DNA from 4 places in the Streptomyces sp. NPDC050418 genome. Region 1 is predicted to be linked to each of the others. Evidence: riboswitches for the same ligand, from Rfam matches in the RefSeq annotation. Region 1 holds a riboswitch; each other region holds the start of a gene.
What was found. A riboswitch is a leader RNA that binds a small molecule or an ion and turns the genes downstream of it on or off. The one in region 1 is predicted to bind cyclic di-AMP.

Region 1 (7,460 bases):
GTGAGGACCTCTGCCTTGGGCAGCACGCGTCGCAGCGGGACGACGACGTGCCGAGGCGAGATGCTGCCGGCGGCGGCTTCGGGGAGGAAGGGCTGGTACGTCATGTACGACCGCGGGTCGACGACCGTGACGGTCGCTTCGCCGTAGCGCATCTTCTTGAGGATGCGCGCAGCTGCGTACAGGCCTACGTACCCGCCACCTACTACGAGGATCCTGGGACGCTCCGTGGTGCTCATGCCATCGAGTATCCACCCGGGTGGCGGGGGTCGCTCGTGCGCCCCTTCACAAGGTTGTTGATGCCCTCTGCTACACTGCGCGGCTCGCGTGACGCAGCTCATGGTCACGCAAGGGAACCATGGTGTACGGGAGAACGTTGTTCACCCCTATTGAGCTGGGTTTCCCGGGCTTCAAGGCACTGGACCACCGCCCGAGTTCACCGCCCGGCCAGCCCCGCGGAACGCCCCGGAATCAACCCGTGAGCAGCCGCGGCGTCCCCGATTCGGGCTCCCGGGCCGACTTGTTCACCCAAGGGGCGCCATTTCCTTGTGAAGAACTTCACGAAGTTCCTGTGGACCGCGGGCCGGAAGACCTCATTCCGGCCCGCGGCCATGGATTCAAAGGCGCTTGAGGGGACCGAGCAGGCTCTTACGCCACCGACAGCGCGATGCCGTCGAGGATGTCGTGCTCCGACACCAGGAGCTCGCGCGCGCCGGTCCGCTCCATGATCGCCAGCACGATCAGCGCGCCCGCACAGATCACGTCCACCCGGCCGGGGTGCATCACGGGGATCGCGGCGCGCTCGTCGTGGGTGGCGTGGATCAGCCGGTGCGTGACCGCCTTGACCTGGTCGTACGTGAGGACGGAGCGGTGGATCGCCGCCGAGTCGTACTCCGGCAGCTCCAGCGCGATCCCGGCGAGCGTGGTCACCGTGCCCGCCAGACCGATGTACACGTCGGCCTCGGTGAGCGGGACCGCCCCGGCCGCCGCGTCGAGCGCCTGCCCGATGTCGGCACGGACCGCCGCGATCTGCTCGTCGGTCAGGGGCTCACCGGTCAGGCCGTGGCGTTCCGTGAGCCGGACGCAGCCGATGTCGACGGAGCGCGCGGCGTCCACCGTCGCGCCCGCCGCGCTCTGCGAGCCGAGGACGAACTCCGTCGAGCCGCCGCCCACGTCGAAGACGAGGGTGCGCACCGGGCGGGCGTCCCCGTGCTCGCGCTGCGCGCTCGCCGCCCCCGCGAACGAGAGCTGCGCCTCCTCGTCACCGCTGATGACCTCGGGCTCCACGCCCAGGATGTCCAGGACGCCCCGTACGAAGTCGTCGCGGTTGGAGGCGTCGCGCGAGGCCGAGGTCGCCACGAAGCGGACCTTCTCGGCGCCCAACTCCTTGATGACCGCCGCGTATTCACGGCACGCGGCGAACGTGCGCTCCAGGGCCTCGGGCGCGAGCCGGCCCGTGCGGTCCACGCCCTGGCCCAGGCGCACGATCGTCATCCGCCGGTCCAGGTCGGTGAGTTCACCCGTCGCACCCGCGCCGGAGGCGCTGTCGGACACGGTCACGTCGGCGACCAGGAGGCGGATCGAGTTCGTGCCGCAGTCGACCGCGGCGACGCGGGTCACTCCGACTCCCCGTCGGCGAGGGTCACGCACGCACCCTTGCGCCACCACTCCGGCAGCATCGCGAGCGCCTCGTCGCCGAGCGGGTTCACACCCGGACCCGCGGCGAGCGAGTGGCCGACCAGGACGTGCAGACACTTCACGCGGTCCGGCATGCCGCCCGCCGACGGGAAGCCCTGGAGCACCTCGATCTCGTCGCGGCGCCGGATGTAGTCCTCGTGCGCCGCACGGTAGGCGGCGGCGAGCTCCGGGTCCGTCTTGAGACGCTCGGTCATCTCCTTCATCACGCCGTTCGCCTCCAGCGTGCCGATCGCCGAGGCGGCCTTCGGGCACGTCAGGTAGTACAGCGTCGGGAAGGGCGTGCCGTCGGGCAGCCGCGGCGCGGTCTCGACCACGTCGGGCTGGCCGCAGGGACAGCGGTGCGCGATGGCCCGCAGGCCGCGCGGCGGGCGCCCGAGCTGCTGCTTGAAGGCCTCGACGTCGGCGTCGGTGGGCTCGGTGCGCGGGGTGGAGGGCGGCGGGGTCTGCATGCCTGGTCTTTCGCTAGTGAAGAGGAACAACAGCGGTCGGGTCAGTCGTCGGCCTGGCCGGCCTGGTCCATCCTGTCGACGCCGTCGAAGAGGTTGACGTACCAGGCACGGTCGGCGGTGGCCTTGGTGTCCTTGCGGCGCTCGCGGGCCGCGGACGGGTCCACCACCGTGTAACCGGTCTCGCCGGGCCGCACCATGTGCAGCCGCTCGCGCGCCTGGCGCTCGACATAGGCCGGGTCCTGCCAGCGGGCCTTCTCGTCGCGCAGCCGCTCGGTCTCGGCCCGCTCCTCGTCGAGGAGGCGCTGCTGCTCGGCGATATCGGCGCGCTGGGCCACGTACTGCCTTATCGGATACGCGAGCGCCACGATCAGCGAGCACAGCACCAGCGCGAGGAGCGCGGCGCGGCCCGTGAGGCGGGAACGGCGGGCCTGGCGGCGGGTCTGGGAGCGGTAGACACGGGCGGCGGTCTGCTCGCCGAGCAGCCGGATACGGGTGGCGGTGGAGAACCGGTCCCGCTCCTTCGTGGCTCCCATGTCCTCGCCTCCCCGTACACGCCGACGTCCCCGCACACGGTACGGGACCGGGTGCGGGGACGCTTCGCTTCGCTACGCCTTTGCTCCTTGATTATTCCCTTGGATGCAAAGCCCGTACGACTGGCTAGTCGCGGCTATCCGGGGGTGCTCAGCCCTTGAAGCGCGGGAACGCGCTGCGGCCGGCGTACACCGCGGCGTCGTCGAGGATCTCCTCGATGCGCAGCAGCTGGTTGTACTTGGCGACGCGCTCGGAGCGGGCCGGGGCGCCGGTCTTGATCTGGCCGCAGTTGGTGGCGACGGCCAGATCGGCGATCGTGACGTCCTCGGTCTCGCCGGAGCGATGGGACATCATGCACTTGTAGCCGTTGTTCTGCGCGAGCGCGACGGCTTCCAGGGTCTCGGTGAGCGAACCGATCTGGTTCACCTTGACCAGGAGGGCGTTGGCGGAGCCCTCCTCGATGCCGCGGGCCAGACGCTCCGGGTTGGTGACGAAGAAGTCGTCGCCGACGATCTGGACCTTCTCGCCCAGCTTGTCGGTGAGAACCTTCCAGCCCGCCCAGTCGTCCTCGAACAGCGGGTCCTCGATGGAGACCAGCGGGAAGTCGGCGACGAGACCCTCGTAGTACTCGGTCATCTCGGCGGCCGAGAGGGACTTGCCCTCGAACTCGTACTTGCCGTCCTTGTAGAACTCGGAGGCGGCGACATCGAGCGCGAGCGCGATCTGCTGGCCGGGGATGTAACCGGCCTGCTTGATGGCCTCGACGATGAGGTCGAGGGCCTCGCGGTTGGAGCCCAGGTTCGGGGCGAAGCCGCCCTCGTCGCCGAGGCCGGTGGCCAGGCCCTTGCTCTTCAGCACGGACTTCAGCGTGTGGTAGACCTCGGTGCCCCAGCGCAGGGCCTCGGAGAAGGACTCCGCGCCGATCGGGGCGATCATGAACTCCTGGATGTCCACGTTGGAGTCGGCGTGCGACCCACCGTTGAGGATGTTCATCATCGGAACGGGCAGCAGGTGCGCGTTCGGGCCGCCCAGGTAGCGGAACAGCGGCAGGTCGCTGGCCTCGGAGGCGGCGTGGGCCACGGCGAGCGAGACGCCGAGGATGGCGTTGGCGCCGAGCGAGCCCTTGTTGTCGGTGGCGTCCAGGTCGATCATGGCCTGGTCGATGAGGCGCTGCTCGGTGGCGTCGTAGCCGACGAGCTCCGGGCCGAGCTGCTCGATGACGGCCAGGACGGCCTTCTCGACGCCCTTGCCCTGGTAGCGGTTGGCGTCTCCGTCGCGGAGCTCAACAGCCTCGAACGCACCGGTGGAGGCACCGGACGGAACAGCAGCACGACCCGTGCTGCCGTCGTCGAGGCCGACCTCGACCTCGACCGTGGGGTTACCTCGGGAGTCCAGGATTTCCCGGGCTACGACGACGTCGATGGACGGCACGAGCATCTCCTTCTGGGATGTGACGCAATATGTGACGCATGGGTGCAGGGTCTCTTTGGCCTTGCGACACGAGCCTAACCGCCTCTGAGGCATCGGCCAGCCGACCGCCCGTCCCCTGGGACGAAAAGAGGCCCGAAGGCCCGTATTACGGGGCAGAAGGGCCCTGTCCGTGAAAACAGACCCGCCCCGGCGCGCACGGGGGATGGCGCGCCGGGGCGGGAGCTTTGTGGGGGCATGGGGGGAATCGCCCGAGGTGGCCGGCTCACCGGGAGCCGGCCCGCCGGATCAGCTCAGGTGGAGCTGCTGACCCGGGTAGATGAAGTCCGCGTCCTCGACGATGTCGTCGTTCAGCTTGAAGAGCTTCTCCCAGCCGCCCTTGACGTCCTTCGCCTCGGCGATCTTCGAGAGGGTGTCACCGGCCTTCACCTTGTACTCGCCGTCACCCTTCTTGACCTTCTTGCCGGTCGGGGTCTCGACGGTGCGCTTGGAGCGGTCGGCCTTCGGGGCGGAGTCGCGCTGCGGGGCGGCCTCCTGCTTCGGGGCCTCCTGCTTCGGGGCCTCCTGCTTCGGGGCCTCCTGCTGGGGGGCGGCCTCGGCGGCGCCACCGCTGTACGTCGCGTTGGACAGGCCCACGCCACAGCTCGGCCAGGCGCCCTTGCCCTGGCCCGCGAGGACCTTCTCGGCGATGGCGATCTGCTGGTCCTTGGTCGCCTGGTCGGCGGTCGGCGCGTACGCGGTGCCGCCGTAGCCGGCCCAGGTGGAGGCCGAGAACTGGAGGCCGCCGTAGTAGCCGTTGCCCGTGTTGATCGACCAGTTGCCACCGGCCTCGCACTGCGCGACCTGGTCCCACTCGGAGGCGGTCGCGGCCGAGGCGGAGCCCGCGGTCATCAGCGGCGCGGCGACGGCGGCGCCGGCGACACCCGCCAGGGTGACGGCGCGGACGGCCTTCTCGCTCTTGGTCAGACGACGGTGCTTACCGGTGCCCTTGCCCGAAAACAGCATGGAGTTTCCCCTCACCGACGCCTGCGAGGTGAGCTGTCGGGTTCGGGTCCAGTGAGTACCCGGCGTCCGTCCTCCACGAGCAGCAGCTCGTAGATATCGGACACTTCACCCCAAGCCGGACCGGCGGTCTCTCAACCGCCGCTCACGGCACAAACCTTGGGTCCCCCGCTCCTGCCTACGGCGCATGACGCGACGACTGTTCCCGGGTGACCGCCGGCAGGATTCGGCGTGCGGTCGTCGGGGCCCGCCAGTGGCGAGCGGTCACGACCGTAAACAGGCAAACACCGGAAAGACAAAGAGAATCGGGGGACGTGAGACCCATCTCTCACTTCCCCCGAAGCTCCTTTATTACGGACATTCACGGCTGAACTGGCCTATGTCCGCACCCGTGTTACGCCGTCACTTCACTCCGAGATCAAGGTTCTGACCGGGCACGATGAAGTCCGGGTCATCCCCGATGACCAGGCGGTTGCCGCCGTAAAGGGCGGACCAGCCGCCGTCGACCTCCTGCTCGTCGGCGATGCCCCAGAGGCTGTCGCCGGGCCGCACGGTGTACGGATCGTCCGAGGCGCCCTTGTCGCGGCCCGAGGCGTCGTCACGCGAGGCGTGACGGCCGGAGGAGCCGCGCTCGGTGTCCGCGGAGTCGTCGGCGGCGCGGTCGCCACGGTGACGGCCGGAGGAGTCCTCGGACGAAGTGCCGGACTCGCCGCCGGAGTTGTCGGACTTGTCACTGCCGTCCGCCTCGCCGGTCGCGCCGGGAGTGGGCAGCTCGTCCGGAATGCCCAGATCATCCCCGGGGGTCTCGGTGGCGCCGCCCGCGGAACCGCCGGCGTTCCAGTCGCCGCCGCCGTAGGACGGGAAGAGGGGCAGCGTCGGAAGCGTCGTCGCCTCGGGAGCAGAGGGGTCGGCCGACTCGCCCTGCCCACCCCGCTCGCCCGAATCAGACGTATCGCCCTTACTCCCCTTATCGGCCTTACCCGACTCATCCGACTCACCCGAGCCATCCGAGTCATCACCGGACTTGGCCCGGTCGGACGCCTCGCTCCCACCACCCTGCTCGTCACCGGCGTCGGCGGACTCGTCCGCACCCGCCTGCCCGAGCCCGGCGACCGGCGCACACGTGGCCCAGGCCTGGACCCCCCGCGCATCCAGCGCCTTCTCGGCCACGGCTATCTGCTCGGAGCGGCTGGCCAGATCGGCGGTCGGCGCATAGTCGAGCCCGCCGAACTCCTCCCAGGTCGCCTGGTCGAACTGCAGCCCGCCGTAATACCCGTTGCCGAAGTTCGCACTCCACACGCCACCGCTCTCGCACTCGGCGAGCCGGTCCCACTGCGCGCCGTCGGCCGCGCTCGCACCCGACGCACCGAACAGCGGCAGCGCGAGTGCTGAGCCGGTCACTCCGGCTGCGACGACCAGGGCGGGAGCCTGGCGGGGGCGACGGTGACGACCGTTCCCGGAAAGCATGTGAACGCCTTTCGCGTGACTGCACTGCCTTGCCTGCACCGCCGTGACGACACCGCTGCGCCGACACTGCCGTGACAGTTGAGCTAAGCGGTGAACGTAGCCGCAATCGAACGTCAGTCACAAGTCGATGCAGCGCAGATCACGTGAAAGTCACAGTTTTGACAAGGCGTCAGTTACGAGCGGTCGTCAGCCCGTTACCGGTGGCGCGGTCTCCGGTGTGAACTCGACCGGAAGAGCCCGCAATCCACGCATGATGAGCCCCCCACGCCACCTCAAATCACCTGGTTCCCCCGCAAGCCGGAGATCCGGCAGCCGGGTCAGGAGCGTGGCGAGGGCCGCCTGGCCTTCGAGGCGGGCCAGGGGCGCGCCGAGGCAGTAGTGGATGCCGTGCCCGTATCCGAGGTGCTGGTTGTCGCGGCGGGCGAGGTCGAGGGTGTCGGGCGCGGTGAAGCGCTCGGGGTCGCGGTCGGCGGCGGCTAGGACGACGAGGACCGGGTCGCCGGCCGCGATCCGCTCCCCGCCGATGGTCAGCGGCTCGGTGGCGAAACGCCAGGTGGCGAGCTCCACCGGCCCGTCGTACCGCAGGAGTTCCTCGATACCGGTCTCCAGGAGGCCGCGCTCCCCCGCCGCCAGGGACTCCTGGAGGAGGGTGCGCTGTTCCGGATGCATGAGAAGTTGAAAGGTGCCATTACCGATCAAATTGACCGTAGTTTCGAAACCTGCGAACAACAAAATGAAAGCCATCGCTGCCGCTTCGTTCTCGGTCAGATGCTCGCCGTGGTCGCTCGCGCGGATCAGGCCCGAGAGCAAGTCCTCATCCGGGGAGGGGTGTTCGGGCAGCTCGGCGCGCTTGCGGTGGATCAGCTCGGCGAGATAGCCGCGCATCTT
Region 2 (7,460 bases), on a different contig from region 1:
TCGTACGGCACCGAGGTGCTGGCCGCGACGGACGGCACGGTGCGGACGCAGTGGAACGGCGCGTACGGGAACATGGCGATCGTGACCGCCCCCGACGGCACCGAGACCTGGTACTGCCACCTGTCCAGCACGAAGATCCGCAGCGGCACGGTCAAGGCCGGCGATGTGATCGCGTACTCGGGCAACTCCGGCAACTCCACCGGCCCGCATCTGCACTTCGAGGTGCGCCCGGCCGGCGGCTCGGCGATCGACCCGCTGCCGTGGCTGCGCGGGCACGGGCTCGACCCGACCTGAGAGCCTGTTTCGAGAACGCAGAAAAGGGGTGACCTCCACGAGGAGGCCACCCCTTTCCCGTATCCGCAGCTACCCGGTCCGGGCCGCTACAGCTTCTCCACCGGCGCGTACCGCAGCAGCAGGACCTTCGGCTTCGTGTCCCCGAAGTCGATCGTCGCGCGCGCCTTGTCGCCCGAGCCCTCGACGCCGACGACGGTGCCGAGGCCGAACTGGTCGTGCGTGACCCGGTCGCCGACCGCGAGCGAGACCACCGGCTTGTCGCCCGCGCGGCCCGTGGCGAAACCGGAGGGGCCGCCGCGGGAGGCGCGCGCCGCCATCGAGGAGGAGAGCGAGGCGGCCACCGAGGCGGCCGGACCGCTCTTCGCGGCCGGGGCGCCCATCTTGGGGCCCGTGCGCTTCCACTCCAGATGCTGGGCGGGGATCTCCTCCAAGAAGCGCGACGGCGGGTTGTACGAGGGCTGGCCCCAGGCGCTGCGGAGGGTGGAGCGGGTCAGATAGAGCCGTTCGCGGGCGCGGGTGATGCCCACGTACGCCAGGCGGCGCTCCTCCTCCAGCTCCTTCGTCTGGCCGAGCGCGCGCATGTGCGGGAAGACGCCGTCCTCCATGCCGGTCAGGAAGACGACAGGGAATTCGAGGCCCTTCGCGGTGTGCAGGGTCATCAGCGTGATGACGCCCGAGCCGTCCTCCTCCTCGTCCGGGATCTGGTCGGAGTCGGCGACGAGGGCGACGCGCTCCAGGAAGTCGGAGAGGGTGCCCGTCTCGCCTTCCTCGGTCTCCTGCTCGAACTCCAGGGCCACGGCGGCGAGTTCCTGGAGGTTCTCGATGCGGGTCTCGTCCTGCGGGTCCGTGGAGGCCTGCAGCTCGGCGAGATAGCCGGTCCGTTCGAGCACGGCCTCCAGGACGGTGGCCGGGCCCGCGCCGGATTCGACGATCGTACGGAGCTCCTCCATCAGCACGTTGAAACGCTTGACGGCGTTGGCGGAGCGGGCCGCCATCCCGTACGCCTCGTCGACCCGGGTGAGCGCCTGCGGGAAGGTGATCTTCTCCCGCAGTGACAGCGCGTCGATCATCGCCTCGGCGCGCTCGCCGATGCCGCGCTTGGGCACATTGAGGATGCGGCGCAGCGGGACGGTGTCCTCGGGGTTGGAGAGCACGCGCAGATAGGCCAGGACGTCCCTGACCTCCTTGCGCTCGTAGAAGCGGACGCCGCCGACGACCTTGTAGGGCAGGCCGACGCGGATGAAGATCTCCTCGAAGACACGGGACTGCGCGTTCGTCCGGTAGAAGACCGCCACATCACCGGCCTTCGCGTGGCCCGCGTCCGTGAGCCGGTCGATCTCCTCGGCGACGAACTGGGCCTCGTCGTGCTCGTTGTCCGCCACATAGCCGGTGATCTGGGCGCCGCTGCCCGCGTTGGTCCACAGGTTCTTCGGGCGGCGCGACTCGTTGCGCTCGATGACCGCGTTGGCGGCGGAGAGGATCGTCTGCGTGGAGCGGTAGTTCTGCTCCAGGAGGATCGTCGTCGCGTTCGGGTAGTCATCCTCGAAGTCGAGGATGTTGCGGATCGTGGCGCCGCGGAACGCGTAGATGGACTGGTCCGCGTCACCCACCACGCAGAGCTCGGCGGGCGGCAGGTCGTACTCGCTGGGCGGTACGTCCTCCTCGTGGGCGCCCGTGCCGACCAGCTCGCGCACCAGCGCGTACTGCGCGTGGTTGGTGTCCTGGTACTCGTCGACCATCACGTGCCGGAAGCGGCGGCGGTAGTGCTCGGCCACGTCCGGGAAGGCGCGCAGCAGGTTGACCGTGGTCATGATCAGGTCGTCGAAGTCGAGCGCGTTGGCCTCGCGCAGCCGCGACTGGTACATCGCATAGGCCTGGGCGAGGGTCTTCTCGAAACCGTCGGCGGCCTGGCCCGCGAAGTCCTCCTCGTCGATGAGCTCATTCTTGAGGTTGGAGATCTTCGCGCTGAAGGCCTTGGGCGGGAAGCGCTTCGGGTCCAGGTCCAGATCGCGGCAGACCAGGGCCATCAGGCGCTTCGAGTCGGCCGCGTCGTAGATCGAGAACGAGGACGTGAAGCCGAGCTTCTTCGACTCGCGGCGCAGGATCCGTACGCACGCGCTGTGGAAGGTCATCACCCACATCGCGTTGGCCCGCGGGCCGACGAGGTCCTCGACGCGCTCCTTCATCTCGCCCGCGGCCTTGTTGGTGAAGGTGATCGCGAGGATCTGGCCCGGGTGCACGTTCCGCTCGGCGAGCAGGTACGCGATGCGGTGGGTCAGGACGCGGGTCTTGCCCGAGCCCGCGCCGGCCACGATGAGCAGCGGGGTGTCGCTGTGGGTGACGGCCGCGCGCTGGTTCTCGTTCAGCCCTTCGAGCAGGGCCGCGCTGTCCAGGACCGGGCGCGGGGCGCCGTCGCGGTAGTACGCGTCCCGGTGTGCGGGCGCGTCGAACTTCCCGCCGAACAAGTCGGCCGGAATCTCCTCCGGGCCCTCGTCCTCGGGAGGAGGCGGCGGTCCGTGGTCGTGGGGCTCATGCCCGCCGTGGGGTTCGCGCCCGGGCCGGCCCTTGCCCTGGAGGCCCGCCAGGAAACTGTCGTCAAAGAGGCTGCTCATCGCCTACCGAGTCTAGGCGTCCGGTGTGACAGCCCGTTCCGGGTTCGGTCAGCCTGCCCCTTTCCTGGCGGTACGGGCGGGCCGCGCGCACCAAGGTCACGAAAATGTATCGGGCATATCGAACATCAACCTTCACACGGACCACACGAGTTGGCTAGCGTGCTCCGCGGGCTGCTCGTACCCCCACCGGCGACAGTCGCCGGGACCGGGCGGCCTGCGTCGAGTCCGGAGCGTCGCACGCCGCGGCAATCCGGAGCCGGGGACCCACCCAGACCTTGGGGTGAATCGGGACAGCCCCACACATGTCCCGTAGGGCAGACCTTCCTCGCCCGAACCCGACAGCTAACCCGGTAGGCGCCCATCGGAAGGAGCGCCGGTCTTGGCGTCGCACCGCAAGCCGCGGACCAGTCGAATACGTACCTCGCACGCCGTCGGGATCACCTCGGCCGCGCTGACCTCCGTGGCGCTGCTCGCGCAGACCGCGAACGCGGCGCCCGGCACCGAGCCCGACAAGCCCTCCCTCGAAGAGGTGCAGAAGAAAGTCGACGACCTCTACCGCGAGGCCGGTTCCGCCACCCAGCAGTACAACCTCGCCAAAGAGCGGTCGAAGCAGCAGCGCGACAAACTGAACGGGCTGCAGGACGAGGTCGCCGAGCGCACCGCGAAGGTCAACGAGGCCCGGCTCGAGCTCGGCCAGATCGCGACCGCCCAGTACCGCAACGGCGGCGCCTCCGACACCGCCGTCCTCCTGCTCTCGGACAGCCCCGAGGACTACTTCGAGCAGCGTCAGCTCATGGGGCGGCTCTCCGGCCAGCAGCTGAAGGCCGTCGAGGACTTCCAGGAGCTGCGCACGCAGGCCGACGACAAGCGGGACGAGGCCACCGACTCCCTCGCGCAGCTGTCCGACTCCGAGTCGGAGCTGAAGACCAGCAAGAAGGACGTCCAGAAGAAGCTGGGCGAGGCGCGCGAGCTGCTCTCGAAGCTGACGGCCGAGGAGAAGGCGCGGCTCGCGGAGCTGGAGCGCAAGCGGGAGGCCGAGGCCAAGCGCAAGGCCGAGGAGCTGGCCGCGAAGCAGGCCGCCGAGGCCGAGGCGAAGCGCAAGGCGGCCGAGGAGGCCGCCAAGGAAGAGGCAGCGAAGGAGGAGGAAGAGGCCGCCGAGAAACCGGCCGATCCACCTGCTTCCGAGGACGACTCCTACGCGGCCAAGGCCGAGAAGGTGATCTCCTTCGCCCGCTCCCAGATCGGCAAGCCGTACGTCTGGGGCGCGGCAGGCCCCGATTCGTACGACTGCTCAGGTCTCACACAGAAGGCATGGGCCGCGGCGGGCATCGAGCTGCCGCGCACCACCTGGGACCAGGTGAAGGTCGGCACGACGGTGTCCGTCGACAACGCCAAGCCCGGCGATCTCGTCTTCTTCTACGACGACATCAGCCACGTGGGCATCTACATCGGCAACGGCGAGATGATCCACGCGCCGAAGCCGGGCGCCAACGTGCGGACCGAGTCGATCTACTACATGCCGATCCACAGCGTCGTACGCCCGGCATAGTCGTACGCCCGGCACAGCGGCTGGGGCGTCAGTTCCAGAGGGTCGCGATGAAGATGTTCGCGGTGGTCAGTGCGCCGACCGCCGCGAACATCCCCTTGTCGACCTGCTCCTCGTCCCGCTTCACGTAGACGAGGCCGAGGATGACGATGAGGACGGCGAGTTTGATGCCGATCTTGATGTTGTTGACGGCGTTGTCATCGGCCTCGTTGAGGCCGACCAGGGCGACTCCGGTGACCAGCATCGTGAGCGCGCCGTGCAGCATCGCCTTGGTGAAGCGGGCGGTGCCCTCGCCCATCGCCTTCATCTGCGTGAGGAATCCACCCAGCAGCGACGCGATGCCGATGATGTGCAGCGCGACGAACACGTCCTTGAGTACGTCCATGGGCCGGAGCCTAGCCGGTCAGCCTGCCGCACCACCTGGCCACCCGCTGCCACTTGAGCGGTCATAGGCGGCCAACTCCCCCTCACGTATGACCACTTCCGCACTTTCCGTTACCAGGTGGTGACGGAGAGGTTTAGCGTCCTTGCCCAGTGACCGGCTCCCCACCGCCGTCCGGGCACCATCGGGACGGCAGTCGGCCACTACCGCCGAGAGGTCCGGCGGCGCCCCGCTCCCCCTGTGCGGGCCGCCGCCGGACGCGTAAGGAAGTGTCTGAGGTTGGCCGCGCACCGCAAGCCCAAACCCCGTTCGCTCACCGGATCGTTCACCGGCAACACCGCACGGACCGCACTGACCCTGGCGCTGGCAGGCGCCGCGTCCACCACTCTCTTCGAGGGGTCGGGACAGGCCGAGCCCCGACTGACGCCGGCCCAGGTGAAGGCGAAGGTCGACCGGCTCTACCACGACGCCGAGGTCGCCACCGAGAAGTACAACGGGGCGCGCGAGGAGGCCAGGAAGGCCCGGCGCGCCATGAACGACCTGCACGACGAGGCCGCCCGCAAGGCCGCCCGGCTCGACAAGGCGCGCGCCGCGCTCGGGCGCGCGGCCACCGAGCAGTACCGTTCCGGCGGGCTCGACCCGACCGTCCAGCTGGCGCTCGCCACCGACCCCGAGGCGTTCCTGGAGCGCACCTCGATCGCCGACCGCACGGCGGGCCGCCAGTCGCTCGCGATCGACGGCGTACGCAGGGATCTGCGCGAGGTCGACCAGCTGCAGGCGCAGGCGGCCGACCGGTTCGAGGAACTGGGCGAGCACCAGGCCGCGTTGAAGAAGCGGAAGGCCGAGATCAACGGCAAGCTGGACAGGGCCCGCGACCTGCTCGCCACGCTCTCCCCCGCCGATCAGGCCTCGTACGCCGCCGGCGAGTCCGGCGAACGCGCCTCCCGCTCGATGCCCCGCGGCTCCCTGAAGGCACCCAACGCGCGTGCCGCACAAGCCGTCTCCTTCGCGTACGGCGCGCTCGGCAGCCCCTACGTGTGGGGTGCCTCGGGCCCGTCCGCCTTCGACTGCTCGGGCCTGACCCAGGCCGCGTACCGCTCGGCGGGCGTCTCGCTGCCCCGCACTACGTACACCCAGATCAACGCGGGCCAACGCGTCTCGCGCGGCGAACTCGCCCCGGGCGACCTCGTCTTCTTCTACTCCGGCATCAGCCACGTGGGCCTCTACGTGGGCGGCGGCCAGATGATCCACGCCCCGAACCCTTCGGCACCGGTGCGGCTGGCCCCGGTGGACTCGATGCCGTTCGCGGGGGCGACGCGGGTGGCTTGAGCCCCCTCCGGGCCCCGCCTCAGAACGCTTCCGGCCCGAACCGCCCCCAGGCCACGAACGCGGCCAGCGCGAGATACACGAGGTCGACGACCACGAGCTTCAACTCCCCGCGCCGCAACCGCACGACGGCCGCCCCGGCCATGAGCACCACGATCCCGACGGCGGCCGTGGGCACCAGCACGGGCGCGATCCCGGTCACGGCAGGCAGCACGAGCCCGACCGCCGCGAGCACCTCGACGGCCCCGATCCCCTTCACACTCGCGGCACTGAAGTCATGCACCCACGCGGCATTGGCCCCGAGCGCGGCGATCCGCTCCTTGGCGAGGGCGAGCTTGAGGGTGCCGCCGAGGAGGTAGGCGGTGGCGAGGAGGGCGGTGATGAGCCAGAGGGTGAGGTGCATGGTCTTCTCTCCTTGGTCCGCGAAGGGGTTCGCCTTCGGGACGAGAGAGGGCCGCCGTCTGTGACACGGCGTCGTACGCCACCCGGATCTCCGTCGAGATGTGCATGCTCAGTAATCCCGGAACGCCCAGAAGACTCCCACTTCGTCATCGGACACGGCCACCAGACCGCAGTCCAGGTCGAATTCACCGATGCATTCGAAGGACCCCTGAGGCCGCATGGGGTTGAAGTCCGCCTCTTCGAAGAAGTCGTCGAAGTTCGTGTGGAACGTCGCGTCGGAACCGAAGCGTCCGAGGACGCAGCGGGCGTCGGTCAGCAAGTCGTACCTGCGCGCCTCTATGTCGGGCACGTTCCGGGCGTCGAACCACGTGTCGAGCAGGGAGATGAGCCGCCACGCGGCGGGCTCCGGCGCCACGGGGTACAGGTTCGGACACAGCGCGTCGGCCTTGTACGGCACGAAGGGGTACGTCGGCCAGGATCCCCCGGGCCGCGCGTGCGGCGGCCAGAGATCCACTCCCTGCCAGCCACGCGGGTCACCGGTCTCCCGGGCCATGACGGCGGCCAGGTCCCGCACCCAGTCCTCGTGCCGTCGCGGCCCCACCGCGACGATGTCGCACGCTCCGAGCACGGTGCGCACGGCGTTCTCCCAGGTGGCCTGGGATGGGTGGCGGTCGCTGCCCGGCACGCCTCACACGCCCTGCGAAGGCGGACCGTAATCGGCCGGCGGCTCGCCCAGCGTCTGCGCGACCAGCGCAAGCCAGCCGCTCGGGCTGTACGGCCGCGGTGGATCGACCTCCATCCCCAGCTCGGTGACGGCGAGCGCGTAATCGGACTCGTCGAGGCGGAGTGCGAGGAGTTCGTTCAGTTCGCCGGTCAGACGGGCGACGACGTGAGAGTC
Region 3 (7,460 bases), on a different contig from region 1:
GGCCAAGGCGCTCTCCGGCGGCTATGTGCCGGTCGGCGCCACGCTCGGCAAGGACTGGATCTTCAAGAAGGTCTACTCGTCCATGGACCGGGTCCTCGTGCACTCGGCGAGCTTCGGCTCCAACGCGCAGGCGATGGCGGCGGGGCTCGCGGTCCTCACCGTCATGGAGGACGAGGGGACCGTCGCCAACGCGCGGCTGACCGGCGAGCTCCTGAAGTCACGGCTCGCCGCGCTCGTCGACCGCTATGAGCTGCTGCACGACGTACGCGGCCGGGGGCTGATGATCGGCATCGAGTTCGGGCGGCCCAACTCGCTCAAGCTGCGCAGCCGCTGGGCCGCGCTGCAGGTGGCGCGCAAGGGCCTGTTCGCGCAGATGGTCGTGGTGCCGCTGCTGCAGAAGCACCGGATCCTCACGCAGGTCTCCGGCGACCATCTGGAGGTCATCAAACTGATTCCGCCGCTGGTCGTGGGGGAGCGGGAGGTCGACCGCTTCGTGGAGGCGTTCACCGCCGTGATGGACGATGCGCACAGCGGGGGCGCGCTGATGTGGGACTTCGGCAAGACCCTGGTGAAGCAGGCCGTCGCCAACCGCTGAGTTTTTGCCTCCGAGGCAAGAAATTTGCCGCGGAGGTAAAAGCCTGGCTGAATCGGCGGTATGAGTCCTGCCGACCCGGCGGCCCGGCCGCCCGAAGCGCTGCTCGGTGTCGCCCCCCAGTTGCGGGCGCTGCGCCACCGCGCCGCGCTCACGCTCGAAGCGGCCGCCGCGTCCGCGGGGCTCTCGCCCGCGCATCTGTCCCGCCTGGAGACCGGGCACCGTCAGCCGTCGCTGCCGATGCTGCTCACGCTCGCCCGCATCTACGGTACGACGGTCTCCGAGCTGCTCGGCGAGACCCCCGCCGAGCGCCAGTCCGTCATCCGGGCCGGCGCCTCCGAACCGAGTGCGGCCGGCGGCTGGACCTACCGGCAGGCAGGTGCGCCCGGGCGCGGCATGCAGGCACTGCGCGTGGACGTCCCGTACGGCGCGCAGGGCGACATCGTGCGGGTGCACCCCGGTGAGGAATGGCTGTACGTCCTCTCCGGACGGCTCGCCCTGCGCCTCGCCGACACCTCGTACACCTTGGAGCCCGGCGACAGCGCCCAATTCGACTCGGCGACCCCGCACCGCATCGCGGCCGCCGACCGCGGCGGGGCCGAACTCCTCTTCGTGCACACGCTGTTGCAGAGCTCCGTCGACGCGCTCTGCCTCGGCGGCGCCACCACCCACCCTCGGACGACCGGAGGCACGCGATGAGCGACGAGACACAGGAGAGCGGGCAGGTACGCCGGAAGATCGAGGACCGGTTCCCGCGCGGACTGGTGATCCGGCTCTTCGTGTACCTGGTCGTCGGGCATTTCTTCGCGTTCTTCCTGTACCTGCTGTTCGAGCTCGGGGCGCGGAACCAGTGAGGTCCCTCGTCATGGCGCGGAACCGGTGAGGTCCCACGCCGTGGCGGCGCCCCGAGCGCGCGCGGTTCAGTCCAGGAGCTTGGCGCGGAGCTTCTCGCGGACCTCGGGCGTGGCGCCCAGGCCCTCCTCCAGGTAGCGGTCGATGGTGCCCCAGTTCTGCACCATCTCGTCGAAGGCGGCCTCCAGGTACTCGGCGCGCGCGTCGAACAGCGGGCTGAGCAGCTCCATCACCTCGGGCGACCAGGCCTCGGGGGCGTCGCTGGAGCGGCGCACCTTGTAGCGGCGGTGCTTGGCGTTGGACTCCAGGTAGTCCGTGATGATCGCCTCGCGCTCGACCCCGATCGCCAGCAGCGTCACGGCTATCGACAGGCCCGCGCGGTCCTTGCCCGCGGCGCAGTGCATCAGGGCCGGCACGCTGTCCTCGGCCAGTTCGGCGATGACCCGCGCGTGGTCGGCGGTGCGCTCACGGACGATCGTGCGGTACGTGGAGGACATCCGGGCCGCGGCCTTGCCGTCGCCCAGGATCTTGCGCAGCTCGTCGACATGGCCGTCGCGGACCATCTGCCAGAACTCGGCGCCGTCGGCGGGGTCGGTCAGCGGCAGGTTCAGATTGCGCACGCCGGGGAGCTCGACATCGGCGCCTTCGAGCTTCTGGTCGGCGGCGTTGCGGAAGTCGAAGATCGTGTGCAGCCCGAGCGAGGCCAGGAACTCGGCGTCGGACTCGGTGGCGTGGGCCAGATGACCGCTGCGGAACAGCACTCCGTGGCGCACCCGGCGGCCGTCCGCGGCCGGCAGACCGCCCACGTCGCGGAAGTTGCGCACCCCGGCGAGTTCGGGCTCTGTCGACGGGATGTGCTGCGTCACGGGGGCTCCTCCCACGGTGGTCGCCGGCGCTCACCGCCGGCGGCTGCGCACTACGTGCACGCGCCATCGACGATACGACATGGCTTCCTGAGGCAATCAGTTGCGGCGTCATTGCGGCGGAGGTCACGCAGCCCCGATGATGTGCGCACCTGCGCGTACCTGTCGGAATGTGTTGATGATTGGTGGGGGCTTGATGATCGACATCGGCGGCAACGGACGAGTGTGGCTGCTCTCCGGGCCCACCAGCAGCTACGCCCTCCTGCTGACCGAGCGCGATGAACTCGTCCATCTCCACTGGGGACCGCGCATCACCCTCGCCGACGCGGAGGCCCTCGCGGCACGGCCCGGGCCCCGCGGCAGCGGATTCGAGTCGCCGCTGGACGGGCGCGAGGAGTATCCGGTGGAGGGCGGGCCACGGTTCGTCCGGCCGTCGCTGTCGGTGCGGACGCCCGAAGTGCGGGGCACGGAATGGCAGTTCGCCGCCGCCTCGTACGACGACGGAGTGCTCGGACTCGCCTTCCGTGACGAGCTGCACCGGCTGCGCGTCACGCTGTCCTACGGCATGCGCGGCGATGTCGTGGAGCGGTCCGCCGAACTCGTCCACGAGGGAGACGGCCCCGCCGTCGAGGTGCTGCGCGCCGACTCTGCGGCCTGGACGCTTCCCGCGCGCGACGCCTGGCGGCTCACCCAGGTGCACGGCCGCTGGGCTGCCGAGTCCCGCCTCGAGCAGGTGCCGCTCGCGTACGGGGAGCATCTGATCGGCAGCCGGCGCGGGCACACCGGGCATCAGTCCCTGCCGTGGGTCGCCCTGGACGCGGAAGGGGCCGGCGAGGAGCACGGTGAGGTCTACGGCTGTGCGCTCGCCTGGTCGGGCTCGTGGCGGATCGCCGTGCAGAAGCTGCCCACCGGCCTGGTGCAGATCACGGGGGGTACGGGCCATGACGACTCCGGGCAGGTCCTGCTCGCACCAGGGGACACCTGGCGCACGCCGGTGTTCGCCGGACTGTGGAGCGACGGCGGCTTCGGCGGCGCGAGCCGCGCCTGGCACGCGTACCAGCGGGAACACGTCATCCCGGACGCGGAGCAGGTGCGCCCGGTCCTCTTCAACTCGTGGGAGGCGACGAACTTCGACATCTCGGCGCCACAGCAGCTCGGACTCGCCCGCCACGCGGCCGCGATGGGCATCGAACTCTTCGTCGTGGACGACGCGTGGTTCGGCGCGCGGGTGAACGACCGTGCCGGGCTGGGGGACTGGACGCCCAATCCCGACCGATTCCCCGGCGGGCTCAAGCCGCTCGCCGACGAAGTGCACACGCTCGGAATGCAGTTCGGCATCTGGGTCGAACCGGAAATGGTGAATGCGGACAGCGATCTGTACCGGGCGCATCCGGACTGGGTTCAGTGCCATCCCGGTCGCACGCGGACCGAATTCCGTAATCAACTGGTGCTCAATCTGGCCCGCGAGGACGTCCAGGAGTATCTCTGGGAACAGCTGCACACCCTGCTTTCCTCGGCACCCGTCGACTACGTGAAGTGGGACTTCAACCGCTGTTTCACGGATGCAGGATGGCCGGGAGAGCCGTATCCGCAGAAACTCTGGAACGAGCATGTACATGCCTTCTACCGGCTGCTCGACCGGCTGCGCGCGGCCCATCCGTCCGTCGCCTTCGAATCCTGCTCGGGCGGTGGCGGCCGGATCGACCTGGGCGTCCTGAGCCGTACGGACCAGGTGTGGACCTCCGACAACACCGACCCCCTGGACCGGCTCGCCATCCAGCACGGCTTCACCCAGATCCATCCCGCGCGGGTCATGGCCGCCTGGGTCACCGACAGTCCGAACGTGCAGCTGAACGACCGCGTGAGCTCGCTGCGCTTCCGCTTCGTGAGCGCCATGGCGGGCGTGCTCGGCGTGGGCGGCGACCTCGCCGAGTGGAGCACGGAGGAACTGGCCGAGGCCCGAGCATGGGTCTCCCTCTACAAGGACATACGGGACACCGTGCAGCTCGGGGACCTGTACCGGCTGCTGCCACCGGACGGCGGGCTGAGCGCCGTGCAGTACGTACGCGGGGACGAGGTCGTGGTCCTGGCGTGGCTGCAGGCCCAGCGGAACGGGGAGCCCGTCCCGCCCGTTCGCCTGCGCGGGATCGCCGCGGACGCCTCGTACGAGCTCATCGGTGCGGGCGGAGCGGGCGGCGGCCGGGACGGCGAGGTGCATCGTGGGGCCGTACTTCTGCATCACGGACTGCCCACCGGTCTGAAGGGAGACTTCGATGCCGGTGTCTACCGGTTCCATCGCGTCCGCCCCTAATGCCCGTTTCTGAACCTAAGGTGTAACTGGCCCTGAAATGAGGGCTGATGGCGCGCGGGGCGTGAGCGGGATCATATTCGTGACCGTGTGTGGCGATCTTCCGTGCCGAATTCCGCGGCGTATGCGGACCCTAAAGATCCTTCATTCACGGAGTGTCACGGCAATTCCCGGAATGGATCAGCTTCGGTGCGGTCCAAGGGAATTGGGGTGTTTGTTTCCCGGTGGGTGCTCGCCTACGGTCGCCGACATCCGGTGGACGCCCAATCCTGCCGCCGCCGGAATTCAGCCACGCACCCGTGTACGGCAGGAGCGGGGGACCCGATGGCACGACGCCGTCTCCGGTCCCGCCGGAGCGGCTTGGGGTGAAGTCGCCTTCATGCGGCCGGGCATCTCCAGCCCGAACCCGACAGCTCACCTCGCAGGCGACGGAGAAGGAATGCGCCATGCCCGCGAAGGGTAAGCACCGTCGTCCCAAGTCCGCCCGTCTGACCCGTACGTTCGCCGTCGCCGGCACCGGCGGTGCCGCGCTCGCCCTGCCGCTGTTCGGCGCGACGGGCGCGCAGGCCGCCACCCCGCAGGCCGCCCCGGCCGCCGTCGCCGAGGCCCTGCCCGCGAGCGCGCCGGCCGCGCAGGCCGCGTCCGCCGACAAGACGTACACCGTCGCCGTCGGTGACTCGCTGGCCTCCATAGCCGCCGACCAGGACATCGACGGCGGCTGGAAGCCGCTCTACGCCGCGAACAAGAAGGCCGTCGGCGACGACCCGCGCGTGATCCGCCCGGGCGTGACGCTCAAGGTCGGTGCCATCGTGCAGTCGTACGCCGACGCCGCCGGCTCGGCGAAGTCCTCCTCCGGCGACTCCGCCGCCCCTGCCTCCAAGGCGAAGGCCGAGCCGGCCGCCGCCAAGGCCGAGGCCCCCGCGCAGCAGGCCGCCTCCGGCTTCACCGCCCCGGTCACCGCCGGTGTCTCCACGCAGTACCGGACCGCCGGCGCCATGTGGTCCAGCGGCTACCACACCGGCACCGACTTCGCGGCCCCCGCCGGCTCGCCGGTCAAGGCCATCGGTGCGGGCACCGTCGTCTCCGCGGGCTGGAGCGGCTCGTACGGCAACGAGGTCGTCATCCGGCACGAGGACGGCCGCTACTCGCAGTACGCCCACATGTCGCAGCTCTCCGTCTCCACCGGTCAGTCCGTCTCCGGCGGCACGCAGATCGGCCTCGTCGGCTCGACCGGAAACTCCACCGGACCGCACCTGCACTTCGAGGTCCGCACCGGCCCGGGCTACGGCTCGGACATGGACCCGGTCGCCTACCTGCGCTCGCACGGCGTCTCGCTCTGACGCCGCAGTCCCTCTTGGGGCGCGCTTGACTCACTGCCCGGTATCCGGGGCCGACGAGGCTCCGGATACCGGGCATTTGTGGCGTACGAGCCTATTCCGGGTTGGTGGAGATTTTGCGGTGGCCTAGATCACGGGCTGTCAAGAGTGGTTACGGTGGCGTAGGTCACTTCCCGGGGTGAAAAATATGCCGACGTGGCAGATGATTCGACGACACCCGCAGACCCCGACTCGACGACACCCGCAGGCCCCGCCGCCGTGACACCGGCGGCGTTCGCCTCCTATGTGGCCCTCGGCGACAGCTTCACCGAAGGCGTCGGCGACCCCGGCCCCGACGGCACCTTCGTCGGCTGGGCGGACCGGCTCGCGGTGCTGCTCGCCGACCGCCATCCCGAGCACAGCTTCCGCTACGCCAATCTGGCCGTACGCGGCAAGCTCCTCGACCAGATCGTCGAGGACCAGGTGCCGCGCGCGTTGGAGCTCGCGCCCGAACTCGTCACCTTCTGCGCCGGCGGCAACGACATCATCCGCCCCGGCACCGACCCGGACGATGTCGCCGAGCGCTTCGAGCGGGCCGTCGCGGAGCTGACCGCGGCGGTCGGCACCGTCGTCGTGACCACCGGCTTCGACACCCGCGACGTCCCGGTGCTCAAGCATCTGCGCGGCAAGATCGCCACGTACACCGCGCATGTCCGTGCCATCGCCGACCGCTACGACTGCCCGGTGCTCGACCTGTGGTCGCTGCGCTCCGTGCAGGACCGGCGCGCCTGGGACGGCGACCGTCTGCACCTGTCGCCCGAAGGCCACACCCGCGTCGCGCTGCGCGCCGCCCAGGTACTCGGTCTGGAGATCCCCGCCGACCCCGACCAGGCCTGGCCCGAGCTGCCGCCGCGCAGCACGCTCGAGGTGCGCCGGGACGACATCCAGTGGGCGCGTGAGTACCTGGTGCCGTGGATCGGGCGCCGGCTGCGCGGGGAGTCCTCGGGGGACCACGTCGAGGCCAAGGGCAGTGTGGACCCGTACATCATCAAGATGCAGTTGGAATCCGCCACTTGATGTCGGGCTAGGGGAGCGGTGCTCACGAGCGGCCCGCCGGGCGCTGCGGCAGTACGGGCACGGTGTCCGGAACTCCCAGATACGTGAGGATGCGCAGCACGAAGGGGTCCGTGCAGAGCAGTGTCATCGTGGCGTCGGTGAGGTCGAGCCGGAGGCGGAGGCGTTCGATCAGTTCGATGCCGCTGCAGTCGACGAAGGTCAGCAGGCGCAGGTCGAGGACCAACTCGGTCGTGGGCAGGCGCAGCTCCTGGAGCAGTGGATCCTCGATGTCCAGGACCATCGCGATGTCCAGCTCTCCGTGCAGTTCCACGGTGAGCCGGTCGCCGTCGCGCCGCATGAGAGGCGCGGACTCGCGCGCGTACGGAAACACCATCCCCCCTGGTCATCGGCTGCCACGGATGGGCGACACCGGGGGCCGGGGTGTCCGGCGCCGAATCTATGGGCCGTGCATG
Region 4 (7,460 bases), on a different contig from region 1:
TGATCATCTTGTTGTTGTTGGGCAGCACCTCGGCGGCGAAGCGCCGGATGCCGCGCTCGCGTGCCACGGCCGCGATGTGTTCGAGCAGGGCGGACGCGACGCCGCGGCCCTGGTGGGCGTCCTGGACGAGGAAGGCGACCTCGGCCTCGTCGGCGTCGCCGGAGGCGGGCCGTCCGTGCTCGTCGATCCGGTCGTAGCGCACCGTCGCGATGAACTCGCCCGCGACCGTGACCGCGAGCCCCACCCGGTCCACGTAGTCGTGGTGGGTGAAGCGGCGCACGTCCTTGTCGGACAGGCGCGGGTAGGGCGCGAAGAAGCGGTAGTACTTCGATTCGTCCGAGACCTGCTCGTAGAAGCTGACCAGGCGCCCGGCGTCCTCGGTGGTGATGGGCCTGATCCGCGCGGTGCCCCCGTCCCGCAGGACCACATCGGCTTCCCAGTGCGCCGGGTACGCGTGCGGCGACTGCGGCTCGGACGGTTGCTGCATCGGCTCCGACGGCGGCTGCATGGGGCCAGAGTACGGGTCGCGCGCCCGGCGGGAGCGTTGCAGTCTAGGAAGACCTCGGGCCACAAAGCCCGGTGGCCCGGGGCGGTGGGCCCTTGGTCGGACGGGCTGCGGACCTTCGGCCTGCAGGACCATCCGCCGCAGCATGAGAGACTGGTCTAGACAAGGCTTGAGTGAAATCTGAAGGGCAGCATCACATGGCTGAGCGCCGCGTCAACGTCGGTTGGGCCGAGGGCCTCCACGCCCGTCCCGCCTCCATCTTCGTCCGCGCGGCCACGGCCGCCGGGGTCCCCATGACGATCGCCAAGGCCGACGGCAACCCCGTCAACGCGGCCTCGATGCTCGCGGTGCTCGGCCTGGGTGCCCAGGGCGGCGAGGAGATCGTGCTGGCTTCCGAGGCCGAGGGTGCGGACGCCGCGCTCGACCGCCTGGCGAAGCTCGTCTCCGAGGGGCTCGAGGAGCTTCCCGAGACGGTCTGATCCTCCGGGATTTCCCGCACGGAGCCGCTGCCACCGATTCGGTGGGGGCGGCTCCGTCGTTTTCCGGAATACCGCGCCGCAATTCCGTACGTGAATGATGTGCGGGCACACGAAATAGACCCCGCCGAATTCCACTCTTTGTATACGGCCCGTTTGTTAAGCCCGCCCGCCCGCCATGTTTACGCGATGTTGCGAACCGCTCACACGGGCCGTCGGCGGCTGCCCTTTCAACCGGTGGGCGCGGCCCGCGCGTTCGGTGTGCTGGGCCGTGAGGAGACGGGCCCGCTCCGCGTCGCCGCGGGCCACGGCGTCGACGATCGCGCCGTGTTCGGCCCAGGATTCGGCGGGCCGCTCCGGCGACTCCACCGCGTACATCCACGTGATTTTGTGGCGCAGCTGCGTGAGCAGCGTGATGAGACCGGGGCTGGCCGACGCCTGCGCGAGGGTCTCGTGGAACCAGCCGCCGAGGCTGCGCAGATCCTCGTGCTGCCCGCGCCTGGCCCGCTCCTGCCCCAGTCTGACCAGGCCGCGGAGGACCTTGAGGTGTGCGTCGGTGCGGCGCTGCGCGGCGCGTGCGGCGCCGAGCGGTTCGAGCAGCAGCCGTACTTCGAGGAGGTCGGCGGCCTCCTGCGCGGTGGGCTCGGCGACATGCGCGCCCGCGTGCCGGCGCGTGACGACGAAGCCCTCGGCCTCCAGGGTGCGCAGCGCCTCGCGGACCGGGACGCGCGAGACTCCGTAACGCCGGGCGAGCACTTCCTCGGTGAGGCGGCTGCCGCGCCTCAATACCCCGGAGACGATGTCGTCCCGGATGGCCGTGCATACCGATTGCGCGGGAATGCGCATGACCTGACCACCGCCCTGATGCTCGTCGTGCTGCGACTCTATTGCAGCGGGCGCCAATTTCCCGATGGGCGGCGGGAATTCATGGGGTTGCCTTTACGGCCGATTTCCGGCATGGGCAGGAACGCACGGGGCCCGTCAACGGCGAAGGCCCCGGCGGGGGTTGCCGGGGCCTTCGTGAATTGCGCGGGGTGTCAGACGCTGACGCCGTGCGAGCGCAGGTACGCGATCGGGTCGATGTCCGAGCCGTAGTCGGGCGAGGTGCGGGCCTCGAAGTGCAGGTGCGGTCCGGTGACGTTGCCGGTCGCGCCCGAGAGGCCTATCTGCTGACCCGGGGTGACGGTCTGGCCGACCGTGACGGCGATGGAGGAGAGGTGCCCGTACTGCGTGTACGTGCCGTCCTTCATCTTGATCACGATGTTGTTGCCGTACGCGCCGCCCCAGCCGGCCTCGACGACGGTGCCCATGCCGACCGAGCGGACGGACGTGCCGGAGGCGGCGTGGAAGTCGATGCCGGTGTGGCTGCCGGAGGACCAGACGGCTCCGCCGGCCTTGTACGAGGTGGAGACGTAGCTGCCGGCGACGGGGGCGATGAAGGCGTTGAGGCGCTTGCGCTCGGCCTCGCGGGCGGCGCGCTCCTTGGCCTCGCGCTCCGCCTTGGCCTTCGCCTCGGCCTTGCGCTTGGCCTCGGCCTCGGCCTTCAGCTCGGCGGCGGCCTTCTCGGCCTCCTCCTGCTGCGCGGCGGCCTGGGCGTCGATCCGCTCGGTGAGGGTGTCACCGATGGAGACAGCCTTGGTGAGTCCGGTGTCCTCGACGGTGGCCTTGGAGTCGGCGGCGTACGCGGTGGAGCCGAGCGAGCCGATCACGCCGGTGGTGGTGAGGGCGGCGACGCCCGCGATGCTCGCGGTCCTGCGGGTGAGCGCGGAGGGACGGCGGTGCTTCCCGGTGGCACGGGAGAAAGCCATGGAGCGGCGGTGTCCTTTCCTTCCTTCTCGCCTACCGGGTTAGCTGACGGGTTCGGAGCAGGAAGGTCTCCTACGGGGGTCCGCCTCGCGACGGGCTCCCGATTCACCCCAGGGACTTCGTGTGGGTCCCCGGCTCCCCAGGCTCGCGCCTGACGGGGACTCGGCGATGGCTGCCCGTTGCCACGGATGCGGCGTACAGCGGACGAACAGCGGAGCCGACGCTAAACGGGACATCTTTCAATCAACAAACGGAACCGGCCTTTTGTAGCGCATGCCACAGGGCAGACCCCCAACCTCCATACCAATTCGGACATATAGCGACAACTACGCAGAACAGGGGCCCCGGGAGTCCCCGGAGCCCCTGTCGTCCGCAGTGGGGACAGGCACGCGCGCGCGGCCGTCCCGACTAGCCGGTCACCACCGTCACTTCACCGATCCCGAGCGCCTTCACGGGCTCGGCGATCTCGGACGCGTCGCCGACGAGGACGGTGACGAGCCGGTCCACCGGGAACGCGTTGACGACCGCGGCCGTCGCCTCGACCGTGCCCGTCTCGTCGAGCATCCGGTACAGCTGCGCCTGGAAGTCGTCCGGCAGATGCTGCTCGACCTGGTCGGCGAGCGTGCCGGCGACGGCCGCCGCCGTCTCGTAGCGCAGCGGCGCCACGCCCACGAGGTTCTGCACGGCCGTCTCGCGCTCGGCATCGGTCAGACCATCGGCCGCGAGCGTGCGCAGCACGGTCCACAGGTCGTCGAGCGCCGGGCCCGTATTCGGCGTGTCCACCGAGCCGTTGATGGCGAGCAGCGCGGCGCCGGTGCCGTCGGGCGCGGAGCGCAGCACCTGCCCGAAGGCTCGGACGCCGTACGTGTAGCCCTTCTCCTCGCGCAGGACGCGGTCCAGACGGGAGGTGAGGGTGCCGCCCAGGCAGTACGTGCCGAGCACCTGCGCCGGCCACACACGGTCGTGGCGGTCCGCGCCGACGCGGCCGATGAGCAGCTGCGTCTGGACGGCGCCGGGGCGGTCGACGATGACCACACGGCCCGTGTCGTCGGCGGTGACCGGCGGGACGGGACGGGCCTCGCCCGGCGCGGCCGTCCACTGGCCGAGAGTCTCGGCCAGGAGCGCGTCGAGGTCGGTGCCCGCGAGGTCGCCGACGACCACGGCGGTGGCGGTCGAGGGCCGCACCCACGCGTCGTAGAAGGCGCGCACCGCGTCGGCGTCGATGCGGGCGACCGTCTCCTCGCTGCCCTGGCGCGGCCGGGACATGCGCGCGGTCGCCGGGAACAGCTCCTTGTAGAGCTGCTTGGCGGCGCGGCGGGCCGGGTTGGCCAGCTCGTGCGGGATCTCGTCGAGGCGGTTGCGGACGAGGCGGCTGACCTCGTCGGCCGCGAACGCGGGGACGCGCAGGGCGTCGGCGATCAGACCGAGCGCCTTCGGCAGCCGCGACACGGGGACTTCGAGGGAGACGCGGACGCCGGGGTGGTCGGCGTGCGCGTCCAACGTGGCGCCACAGCGCTCCAGTTCGGCCGCGAACTCCTCGGCGCTCAGCTTGTCGGTGCCCTCGGAGAAGGCGCGCGCCATGATCGTGGCGACCCCGTCGAGGCCCTCCGGCTCGGCGTCGAGCGGCGCGGCGAGGAAGATCTCGACGGCGACGACCTGCTGGCCGGGGCGGTGGCAGCGCAGCACGGTCAGACCGTTGGGCAGCGCGCCGCGGTCAGGGGCGGGGAAGGCCCAGGGCTTGGCGTCGCCCGCCTGGGGCTGCGGGTGGAATTCCATGGTGGAGAGCTCGGTCACTGCCCCGCCTCCTCTTCCTCTGCGTCGTCGGCTTCGGCGTGGACCGGCTCGTATACGAGAACGGCCCGGTTGTCGGGGCGCAGACGGGCCTTGGCGACCGCCTGGACCTCGTCGGCCGTGACCGCGAGGACGCGGTCGACGGCGGTGAGGGCGAGCTGCGGGTCGCCGAACAGGACCGCGTACCGGCACAGTTCGTCGGCGCGGCCCGCGACCGTGCCGAGCCGGTCGAGCCACTCGCGCTCCAACTGGGCCTGGGCGCGCTCCATTTCCTCGTCCGTGGGGCCCTCGGCGGCGAACCGCGCGAGCTCCTCGTCGACCGCGGACTCGATGACCGGGACCTCGACGTCGCCGGAGGTCTTCACGTCCAGCCAGCCCAGCGACGGCGCGCCGGCCAGGCGCAGCAGCCCGAAGCCGGCGGCCACGGCCGTCTGGTCACGCCGTACGAGGCGGTTGTAGAGCCGCGAGGACTCGCCGCCGCCGAGGACGGTCAGGGCCAGGTCGGCGGCGTCGGCCTCGCGCGTGCCGTCGTGCGGCAGGCGGTACGCGGCCATCAGCGCGCGGGCCGGCACCTCCTCCTCGATCACCTCGCGCTTCTGCGCGCCGATGACGTCGGGCAGCACGCCGTCGCGCGGCGGCTGCTTGCCGTCGTGGGAGGGGATCGAGCCGAAGTACTTCTCGATCCACGCGAGGGTCTGCTCGGGGTCGATGTCGCCGACGACCGAGAGGACCGCATTGTTCGGCGCGTAGTACGTACGGAAGAACTTCCGCGCGTCCTCCAGCGTGGCCGCGTCGAGGTCGGCCATCGAACCGATGGGCGTGTGGTGGTACGGGTGGCCCTCGGGATACGAGAGGGCGGTGAGCTTCTCGAACGCCGTGCCGTACGGCACGTTGTCGTAGCGCTGGCGCCGCTCGTTCTTCACCACGTCCCGCTGGTTCTCCATCGACTCGTCGTCGAGGGCGACGAGCAGCGAGCCCATACGGTCGGCCTCCAGCCAGAGGGCGAGCTCCAGCTGGTGGGCGGGCATGGTCTCGAAGTAGTTAGTGCGCTCGAAGCTTGTCGTGCCGTTGAGCGAACCGCCGGCGCCCTGCACCAGCTCGAAGTGCCCGTTGCCCTTGACCTGGCCCGAGCCCTGGAACATCAGGTGCTCGAAGAGGTGGGCGAGGCCGGTGCGGCCCTCGACCTCGTGCCGCGAGCCGACGTCGTACCAGAGGCAGACGGCCGCGACCGGGGTCAGGTGGTCCTCGGAGAGCACGACGCGCAGGCCGTTGGCCAGCCGGTGCTCGGTCGCTGTCAGGCCGCCGGAGCCGGCCTCGGCGGTGGCCGTGTGACCCATGGGCATGTGGTCCCTTCGATTCGGAGAGAGAGTTCTGTCACTGTATGCAAGCGCGCGGACATCTGGCGAAGTTCTCCGTCCCTGTACGCCCTCGGCGAGCAGGCCTGACGGGTCGACGTCCGCGTTGTCAGTGGGGCGGTCCACAATGGTCCGCGTCAGAGAACCGATTCGTAGGTGAAGGAGCCGCAGCGCGATGGCCCGCCGCAGCACGAAGACCCCGCCGCCGGAAGACGATTTCGAGGAGAAGATCCTCGACATCGACGTCGTCGACGAGATGCAGGGCTCCTTCCTCGAGTACGCGTACTCGGTCATCTACTCGCGCGCCCTGCCGGACGCCCGGGACGGCCTGAAGCCGGTGCACCGCCGCATCGTCTACCAGATGAACGAGATGGGGCTGCGCCCCGACCGCGGCTATGTGAAGTGCGCCCGCGTCGTCGGCGAGGTCATGGGCAAGCTGCACCCGCACGGCGATGCGTCGATCTATGACGCGCTCGTGCGTATGGCGCAGCCGTTCTCGATGCGCGTCCCGCTGGTCGACGGCCACGGCAACTTCGGCTCGCTCGGCAACGACGACCCGCCGGCCGCCATGCGGTACACCGAGTGCCGGATGGCCGACGCCACCTCGCTGATGACCGAGTCCATCGACGAGAACACGGTGGACTTCACGCCCAACTACGACGGCCAGGAGCAGGAGCCGGTCGCCCTGCCGGCCGCGTATCCGAATCTGCTGGTCAACGGCGCCTCCGGCATCGCGGTCGGCATGGCCACCAATATGCCGCCGCACAATCTGGGCGAGGTCATCGCCGCGGCCCGCCATCTGATCAAGCACCCGGGCGCGGACCTGGAGACGCTGATGCGTTTCGTCCCGGGTCCTGATCTGCCCACGGGCGGCCGGATCGTCGGGCTCTCCGGCATCAAGGACGCGTACGACAGCGGGCGCGGCACCTTCAAGATCCGCGCCACGACCTCGGTCGAGACGGTGACGGCCCGCCGCAAGGGCATCATCGTCACCGAACTGCCCTTCTCCGTCGGTCCCGAGAAGGTTATCTCCAAGATCAAGGACCTGGTCGGCTCGAAGAAGCTGCAGGGCATCGCCGACGTCAAGGACCTCACCGACCGGGCGCACGGCCTGCGCCTCGTCATCGAGATCAAGAACGGCTTCGTGCCCGAGGCGGTCCTCGAGCAGCTCTACAAGCTGACGCCGATGGAGGAGTCCTTCGGCATCAACAATGTGGCGCTGGTCGACGGGCAGCCGCTCACCCTCGGCCTCAAGGAGCTCCTGGAGGTCTATCTCGACCACCGCTTCGAGGTCGTACGGCGCCGCAGCGAGTTCCGCCGCGGCAAGAAGCGGGACCGGCTGCACCTGGTCGAGGGTCTGCTCGTCGCGCTGCTCGACATCGACGAGGTCATCCGCCTCATCCGCTCCAGCGACAACTCCGCGCAGGCCAAGGAGCGCCTGATGGAGCGCTTCTCGCTGAGCGAGGTACAGACGCAGTACATCCTCGACACGCCGCTGCGCCGCCTCACGAAGTTCGACCGGATCGA

Region 2: linked by a shared signal. The riboswitch ahead of ACIBI4_RS08745 (NlpC/P60 family protein) and the one ahead of ACIBI4_RS13270 (transglycosylase family protein) in region 1 are both predicted to bind cyclic di-AMP.
Region 3: linked by a shared signal. The riboswitch ahead of ACIBI4_RS03020 (peptidoglycan DD-metalloendopeptidase family protein) and the one ahead of ACIBI4_RS13270 (transglycosylase family protein) in region 1 are both predicted to bind cyclic di-AMP.
Region 4: linked by a shared signal. The riboswitch ahead of ACIBI4_RS25105 (M23 family metallopeptidase) and the one ahead of ACIBI4_RS13270 (transglycosylase family protein) in region 1 are both predicted to bind cyclic di-AMP.

What each region holds. Positions count from the first base shown of each region.
Region 1 is NZ_JBITIG010000005.1:100,910-108,369, forward strand. Features, by position in the region: gene ACIBI4_RS13245 (NAD(P)/FAD-dependent oxidoreductase) at 1-236, opposite strand, end outside; gene ACIBI4_RS13250 (exopolyphosphatase) at 646-1,617, opposite strand; gene ACIBI4_RS13255 (DUF501 domain-containing protein) at 1,614-2,144, opposite strand; gene ACIBI4_RS13260 (septum formation initiator family protein) at 2,186-2,677, opposite strand; gene eno (phosphopyruvate hydratase) at 2,826-4,112, opposite strand; gene ACIBI4_RS13270 (transglycosylase family protein) at 4,392-5,108, opposite strand; cyclic di-AMP (ydaO/yuaA leader) riboswitch at 5,112-5,301, opposite strand; gene ACIBI4_RS13275 (transglycosylase family protein) at 5,508-6,506, opposite strand; gene ACIBI4_RS13280 (cytochrome P450) at 6,759-7,460, opposite strand, start outside.
Region 2 is NZ_JBITIG010000003.1:278,270-285,729, reverse strand. Features, by position in the region: gene ACIBI4_RS08755 (peptidoglycan DD-metalloendopeptidase family protein) at 1-294, shown strand, start outside; gene pcrA (DNA helicase PcrA) at 381-2,906, opposite strand; cyclic di-AMP (ydaO/yuaA leader) riboswitch at 3,135-3,279, shown strand; gene ACIBI4_RS08745 (NlpC/P60 family protein) at 3,286-4,455, shown strand; gene ACIBI4_RS08740 (hypothetical protein) at 4,484-4,837, opposite strand; gene ACIBI4_RS08735 (NlpC/P60 family protein) at 5,114-6,163, shown strand; gene ACIBI4_RS08730 (DoxX family protein) at 6,183-6,563, opposite strand; gene ACIBI4_RS08725 (hypothetical protein) at 6,672-7,247, opposite strand; gene ACIBI4_RS08720 (contact-dependent growth inhibition system immunity protein) at 7,251-7,460, opposite strand, start outside.
Region 3 is NZ_JBITIG010000001.1:661,147-668,606, reverse strand. Features, by position in the region: gene ACIBI4_RS03045 (aspartate aminotransferase family protein) at 1-595, shown strand, start outside; gene ACIBI4_RS03040 (helix-turn-helix domain-containing protein) at 656-1,291, shown strand; gene ACIBI4_RS03035 (DUF6126 family protein) at 1,288-1,446, shown strand; gene ACIBI4_RS03030 (tyrosine-protein phosphatase) at 1,513-2,310, opposite strand; gene ACIBI4_RS03025 (alpha-galactosidase) at 2,504-4,618, shown strand; cyclic di-AMP (ydaO/yuaA leader) riboswitch at 4,882-5,058, shown strand; gene ACIBI4_RS03020 (peptidoglycan DD-metalloendopeptidase family protein) at 5,062-5,955, shown strand; gene ACIBI4_RS03015 (SGNH/GDSL hydrolase family protein) at 6,211-7,008, shown strand; gene ACIBI4_RS03010 (STAS domain-containing protein) at 7,031-7,381, opposite strand.
Region 4 is NZ_JBITIG010000010.1:229,557-237,016, forward strand. Features, by position in the region: gene ACIBI4_RS25090 (GNAT family N-acetyltransferase) at 1-508, opposite strand, end outside; gene ACIBI4_RS25095 (HPr family phosphocarrier protein) at 703-984, shown strand; gene ACIBI4_RS25100 (GntR family transcriptional regulator) at 1,141-1,827, opposite strand; gene ACIBI4_RS25105 (M23 family metallopeptidase) at 2,019-2,789, opposite strand; cyclic di-AMP (ydaO/yuaA leader) riboswitch at 2,804-2,965, opposite strand; gene ACIBI4_RS25110 (M16 family metallopeptidase) at 3,196-4,581, opposite strand; gene ACIBI4_RS25115 (M16 family metallopeptidase) at 4,578-5,921, opposite strand; gene ACIBI4_RS25120 (DNA topoisomerase (ATP-hydrolyzing) subunit A) at 6,109-7,460, shown strand, end outside.